One region of the Paenibacillus dendritiformis genome, then DNA from elsewhere that is predicted to be linked to it. Evidence: predicted binding sites of a transcription regulator. Region 1 holds the regulator's gene; the other holds the start of a gene.

Region 1 (3,720 bases):
TCTGATATACGAATACGGAATGTAAAGTGTTCCATGACTGCCAAGACAGCAAAAAACACCGCCTCCCTTCAGCGGCGGTATGACGCTGAAGCGAAGCGGTGCGGCAGAAGAGGGCCGCTGTTCCAAGCCCCCTTGGCTATTCTATTGGTTGGGCAGGCCATAGATCTCGCCCACCGGAGAACCGTCGTAGAAAGAATAAAACTGATAAAAATACCGGCGCGTTCCTTTCTCGTCCTTGCGCTGGACGAAGGCCTGCCACACATATTGATTGTCCTTATATCCGGGCAGCAGGCGGACGATGCGGGCATCGGGATGCGCCTGTTGAATCGCGGCCTTCACCGAAGCCTTATCCGCGCTGTCGGCTGCCGGGATCGAGGCGACCCGATCGGGGAATACCCATACCCAGACGGCCTTCCCTTCCTGATTAACCCCATTTATGACATAGACGACTTCATCCCATATGCTCTTCTCGATGCCGTTCACTTCGGTCAACGGCGCCTCTTGCTGGGCGCGCTGCAAGATGTCTGCTTCCTTCATGCGCTCGTCGGAATAAATGTAGTTGACATACATCACCAAGGCGACAATGAGCAGGATAAGCACGACGAACGCCAGCGCGGCGATGAACCACCGGTTGCGGCGGCGGCGACTGCGGCTTCTGGCCATGCGTTCCTCCCGTCAGCGCTCAAGCAGGCGCTCGAAGCACCGCCCGGCTTCATAGAGAATGCGCTCTTCGTCCAAGGTGAGGCATTGGCCGTCCTTGATCACTTGGCGCCCGTCGACCCATACATGGGCGACATCTTTAGCGGAAGCGGAATAGATCATATGCGAGACGAAGTCGGTATGCGGCACGAAATGCGGCTGGTTCACATTCACCGCTACGATATCCGCCTTCATGCCGGCTTCCAGCAGCCCCAGCTTCTCCGCCCGGATCGTCCGGGCTCCGTACAGCGTGCCCATGCGCATCGCTTCAGCTGCCGGAACGGCCGTCGGATCGCCGGATACGCCCTTATGAATCAGGGCCGCCAGGCGCATCTCTTCGAACATATCCAGATTGTTGTTGCTTGCCGGCCCGTCCGTTCCGAGCGATACGGTTACGCCCGCGCGAAGCAGCTCGGGCACCCGGGCGACGCCGGAAGCCAGCTTCAGATTGCTGCCGGGATTATGAGAGACCGCTACATCGTGACGAGCCAGTACTTCGATCTCCTCATCGGTCAGATGCACGCCGTGCGCCACGAAGGAAGGCCGGGAGAAGAAGCCGAGCTTCTCCAGATGAGCGACGGGACGAAGCCCGTAGTCCGCGACATTCTGGGCGACTTCCGCCGCGGTCTCCGACATGTGCGTATGCAGCGGAAGATCGAGATCATGCGCCGCCTGCACGAACTTCTCGATGAAGCCCGGAGGACATGTATACGGAGCGTGCGGAGCCAGCATCGCCGTGATGCGCCCGTCCGCCTTCCCGTGCCAATCCTGGGCGAATTGAACGGCTTCCCGGAGCTTCGCTTCCTGCACGTCTTCCGGGCATAAGCCGATGGCGCCGCGCATCAGGCAGGCGCGCATGCCGGACTCCTCGACGACCTTGGCCACCTCATCCATATGGTCGTACATATCCACGAATGTCGTCGTCCCGCCTTTCAGCATTTCCAGGACCGAGAGCGCCGTTCCCCAGCGGACATCCTCCGCGGTGAATTTCGCTTCCATCGGCCACATCTTCTCCTGCAGCCACGTCTGGAGCACCATGTCGTCTCCATATCCGCGCAGCAGCGACATCGCCGCATGGCCGTGCGTGTTGATGAGCCCTGGCATGAAGAACAGCCCTTTGCCGTCGATCCGCGCCGCTTCGGAAGTGTCATGCTCCTGCGGCAGCTGTTCTCCCACATATACAATCATGTCATCTTCAATGACCATCGCGCCTGTAACGGCCGTGCGCTCCGCGCCTGGGCGGAGCGAAGCAAAGGTCCCGTTCTCAATAATCATTTTCGTCATTCTACCGGAGCTTCCTTTCTATCATCGGATAAATAATAGGCCAGACTGAACATGTCCGTCGTAAAATCGGCCGTATGCACCCGGACATGAGCCGGGACGCGAAGGATGACCGGCGCGAAGTTCAAGATCGCCTCGACGCCCGCCTCGACGAACTGTTCCGCGACATGCTGCGCCTCCGAGGCGGGCACGGTAATGATGCCGATGCGGATTTTCTGCTCGCGCACGGTGTCCGCCAACTCGCTCATCGGCTGCACCCGCAGATTATTGATCTCGGTGCCTACCTTCGACTCCAGCGCGTCGAATACGGCCACAATCCGCATATTATCCTTCATATAAGCCGTATAGTTGCACAATGCATGGCCCAGCTTCCCCGCGCCGACGAGACCGACATGAATAATCTGATCCAGCTTCAGTATATGACGGATTTGTTGAATCAGGTAAGAGACGTCATACCCGATTCCTTTGCGTCCAAAATCGCCGAAATATGCCAAGTCTTTGCGAATCTGGGCGGGATTGAGGTCCAGCTTCTGCCCCAAATCCTGTGAAGAAACCGTCAGAACCTCTCGCTGCTTCAGTTCCATCAGATGACGTAAATAAACCGGCAGTCTGCGAACGACAGCTTCTGATATTTTCAACGTTTTCATATCTATTTCGTTGCCCCCTCATCGCTCTTACACGCCTATTTTTCGTGCTCGCTTAACCACGCTTCGATTCTGGGCACCAGCTGCACATTGGCCATGTGCTCCATCTTCGGCCCAGGAAGCGAATATAAGAAATGTTTGCCGTAGCTCGTCTCGATTACCCGCGTATCGTACACGATGACGATGCCTTTGTCCTGAGCGGTCCGCACAAGGCGTCCGAAGCCCTGCTTGAAGCGGATGACCGCCTGCGGAACCGAATATTTCCGGAACGGGTTCTGCTTCTGGCGCTTCAGCCGATCGCATTTGGCTTCGACGAGCGGATGGTTCGGCGGCTGGAAGGGCAGCCGGACAATGGCGAGACAGGTAAGCGCGTCGCCGGGAATGTCGACGCCTTCCCAGAAGCTGCTCGTACCGAGCAGCACGGAGGCCGGCTGCTCCCGGAAGCGGCGAGTCAGCTTGCTGCGGTTCCCGCTGTCGATGCCTTGGCCCAGCACCTGGATGCCGCTTGCGCTCAACGCTTCCTTCAGCGGGTCGTACACATCCCGGAGCATGCGGTACGAAGTGAACAGGACGAGCATCCTGCCGCGCGTGACGAGCGCCACATCCCCGATCGATTTCGCGAGCGTCTGATTGAAGACTGCGTCGGACGAGCCTTTGACGCTGGGGAAATCCCGCGGGATTACGACCAGCGCCTGCTCCCGGTAATTGAACGGGGAAGGCAGAATCACCGTATGCAGCCTGCCGTCATTGGCGGCTTCCGCAAGGCCGATCTGTTCCTGCACGAACTGAAAGGACTTGTCGACGGACAGCGTCGCCGAAGTGAGGATGACGCTCTTTTTCGGTTCGAAGAAATACCGGTTCAGCGCGTCGCTCACATCAACCGGCACGGCATACATTTGCAGCGACTTGAATTTGAACTGCGTATTGCCCTCCATCCAGTAGACCGTCTCCGGATCCGATCCTTGCATGAACAGGCGGAAATCGTCGCGCACCTGTCCTACATCCTTCAGCAGCCCGCTAATATCGACGATGACGCCTTCGAGTTCTTCGTCATCGGCCTCTTTCCACTCATTGACCAGCTTTTCGCCCGAGCGCA
Region 2 (3,720 bases), 250 kb from region 1:
CGACGTAATCGTCAATACGGATTGAGTTGGGAGCGCATTGCGGTATGCATGATGCTTCCGAATCATATTCATGAACGATTCAACCAGGTCGATCGCGATGCTGTCTACGCGGTCATCATTGTTGCCGTAGCAAGGATATTCGCCTTCCGTCTCGAAGTCCACCGCGATGCCTTGCTCGTTGCGAATCGGTCTGACCTTCGCGTACTTGATGGCGCTGAGCGAGTCGGCTGCGACCGACAGGCCCGCGATGCCGCATGCCATCGTCCGCAAAATTTCACGGTCATGCAGCGCCATTTCAATCCGCTCGTAGCTGTATTTATCATGCATATAGTGGATGACATTCAGCGCGTTCATGTACAGCTTCGCCAGCCACTCCATCATCTGCTTGAACCGCTTGACGACTTCATCGTAATCAAGCACTTCGCTCGTAATCGGAGGCAGCTCCGGTCCGACCTGCACGCCCAGTTTTTCGTCCTTGCCGCCATTGATAGCGTACAGCAGACATTTCGCCAGGTTGGCGCGGGCGCCAAAGAACTGCATCTGCTTGCCGATGCGCATCGCGGATACGCAGCAGGCGATACCGTAATCATCGCCATAGATCGGACGCATCAGATCATCGTTCTCGTACTGAATCGAGCTCGTCTCGATCGAAACTTTGGAGCAATATTTTTTGAAGGCTTCCGGAAGCTTCGTCGACCACAGCACCGTCAGGTTCGGCTCTGGAGCCGGTCCGAGGTTGTACAGGGTGTGGAGGAAGCGGAAGCTGTTTTTCGTGACGCGGGTCGTGCCGTCGACGGCCATGCCGCCGATCGATTCGGTTACCCATGTAGGGTCGCCGCTGAACAATTCATTGTAGTCCGGCGTACGCAGGAATTTGACGATCCGCAGCTTCATGACGAAGTGGTCGACCAGTTCCTGGGCTTCTTCTTCGGTCAGCGCTCCCTCTTCCAGATCCCGTTCGATATAAATATCGAGGAAGGACGACACGCGTCCGAGCGACATCGCCGCACCATTCTGTTCCTTGATTGCCGCCAAATAACCGAAGTATACCCATTGGAAAGCTTCCTTCGCGTTTTGCGCCGGCTTGGAAATATCGAAGCCGTGCATTTCGGCCAGTTGCTTCAATTCCGTCAGCGCCCGGATCTGCTCGGACAGCTCCTCGCGGTCGCGGATAACGTCATCGGTCATCACGTCAACTTCCAGGTCCTTCAGATCTTTCTGCTTCATCTTAATGAGGAAATCAACGCCGTACAATGCAACGCGGCGGTAGTCGCCGATAATGCGCCCGCGCCCGTACGCGTCCGGCAAGCCTGTAATGATGCCGGCTTTGCGGGCCATGCGCATTTCGGAAGTATATGCGTCAAATACGCCTTGGTTATGCGTCTTGCGAATATCCGTGAACATCTTGATGATTTCATCAGGCATTTCGAAGCCATACGCTTTGCAGGCGTCAATCATCATCCGGATGCCGCCGAACGGCTGGATGGAACGGCGGAATGGAGCGTCGGTTTGCACGCCGACCACTTTCTCCTTATCTTTGTCCAAATAGCCCGGCTTATGCGATGTAATCGTCGATGGCGTATTGACATCGACATCCCATACGCCGCCGCGTTCGCGCTCTTCCTTCGACAATTGGCTTACGATATCCCATAGATCTTTCGTGTTCTGGGTCGGTCCGACCAAGAAAGATTCATCACCATGATAAGGCCGGATGTTGTTCTCCAGGAAGTTCGGCACATCCACGTGATTTTGCCATTTTCCCGTTTTGAATCCACGCCATCCTTTTGCTTCTGTGTTATTACGTTCCATCACCGACATCGTAATCCCTCCATACCGTTTTACTTTTCGTATGTGCTTGCAACAGAAGGCGCCACCCGACATGGTTCTCTCTAGCCCTAACCTTACCAAGTTGTGATGAATTTCACGTTTAAGGGTATGCGGCCGTTATGTTCCGCCTTCTACTTCGATAACCGCCCGCTTTTTTCCTGCCTGAGTGGCTAATGCAACGTCGCCGCCGCCCTGCAGCCTTTATCCTTGCTGCACCTTAATTGTACCTCCTTTCACGTAGTTTCGTTGTGATTTACATCACAAAGAGACAAGTTTTTGTGAAAATAATCACATTAAATAGATAAAAGTCCGTTTATTTCACCGCCTCTTCCCCGTAAATAGAAAAGCAGCGAAGAGCCGCTGCTCTCCGCTGCCTGTTCATGTGCTCGTTGATGTGCTAATGAAGTGCTTATTGATGTGCTAGTTGATGCAATATCTTATTCGAAGCGGCCATAGAAAGCGTCGCGGTATACTTCCGCCAGTTCGGTCACGAGCGGCAGCTTCGGATTTGCGGTCGTGCATTGGTCTTCGAAGGCGCGATCCGCCAGATAGTCGACGCGGGATTCGAAATCCTTCGCATCGAAGCCCAGCTCCTGGAACGACTCCGGAATGCCCAGCTCGCGGTTCAGGCCGCGGATGGCTTCGATAAGGCTCTTCACGCCTTCTTCCGTCGTGCGAGCCGGCAACCCGAGAATACGGGCGATCTCGGCATAGCGCACATCGGCGACGAAATGGTCATATTTCGGGAAGGAAGCGAACTTCGTCGGCTTCTTCGCGTTATAGCGGATGACATGCGGCATCAAAATCGCATTCGTGCGTCCGTGCGCCGTATGATACTGCGCTCCCCACTTATGCGCCAAGCTGTGATTGATGCCAAGGAACGCATTGGCGAACGCCATTCCCGCCAGGGTCGAGGCGTTATGCATTTTTTCACGCGCTTTCGGGCATGCTTCCCGGTAAGACTTCACCAGGTTCTCGAAGACGAGCTGGATAGCTTTAATCGCCAGTCCGTCCGTATAATCGCTCGCCATGACGGAGACGTAAGCTTCAATCGCATGCGTCAGCACGTCCATGCCGGTGTCGGCCACGGCCGTCTTCGGCAAGCTGTAGACGAACTCAGGGTCGATGATAGCGACGTCCGGCGTCAGCTCATAGTCTGCCAGCGGGTATTTCGTGTTGCCCTTCTCTTTGTCCGTGATGACCGCGAACGAGGTGACCTCGGATCCGGTACCGGACGTTGTCGGAATGGCCACGAATTTCGCCTTCTGGCCAAGGCGCGGATATTTAAATGTGCGCTTGCGGATATCCAGGAACTTCTGCTTCAGATTGTCGAAGTCGGTGTCCGGATATTCGTAGAACAGCCACATGCCCTTCGCCGCGTCCATCGGCGAGCCGCCGCCCAAGGCGATGATGCAGTCGGGCTCGAAGCTCCGCATCATTTCCGCCCCGCGCTCTACCGTCTTCGTGGACGGATCCGGCTCGACATCGGAGAAGACTTCGATCGCGACCGGCGTCCGGCGCTGGCGCAGATAGTATTCCAGCTTCTCGACGTAGCCTAGCTTCACCATCATGGCGTCGGTAACGATCATCACCCGGTGGATGTCCGGCATTTTGGCCAAATATTGCGTTGCGCCCTTTTCAAAATAAATCTTGTTCGGCACTTTAAACCATTGCATATTCACAGTTCGCTTCGCCACCCGTTTAATATTGAGCAGATTGACGGCCGTTACGTTCGAAGATGTCGAGTTGCGTCCGTACGAGCCGCAGCCCAAGGTCAACGAAGGGAGATTGGTGTTGTATATATCCCCGATTGCGCCGTGCGTCGACGGCGAGTTGACGAGAATCCGTCCGGTCTGCAGGCGGTCCGCGAAGCGGCGAATCACGTCGTCGTCA

What was found. The regulator Rex, encoded in region 1, represses fermentation and respiration genes when NADH is low (regulators of the CRP and FNR family bind a similar motif). The targets are predictions, from matches to a motif close to TTGTGAAATATTTCACAA.
Region 2: pflB (formate C-acetyltransferase) is a predicted target of Rex. The motif match lies at 2,074-2,091, and genes of this name have one in related genera.

Annotation. Positions count from the first base shown of each region.
Region 1 is NZ_AP025344.1:3,631,856-3,635,575, forward strand. It holds gene L6439_RS15990 (cell wall elongation regulator TseB-like domain-containing protein) at 142-663, opposite strand; gene L6439_RS15995 (amidohydrolase) at 676-1,983, opposite strand; gene L6439_RS16000 (redox-sensing transcriptional repressor Rex) at 1,980-2,627, opposite strand; gene dinG (ATP-dependent DNA helicase DinG) at 2,663-3,720, opposite strand, start outside.
Region 2 is NZ_AP025344.1:3,880,618-3,884,337, forward strand. It holds gene pflB (formate C-acetyltransferase) at 1-1,818, opposite strand, end outside; gene adhE (bifunctional acetaldehyde-CoA/alcohol dehydrogenase) at 2,265-3,720, opposite strand, start outside.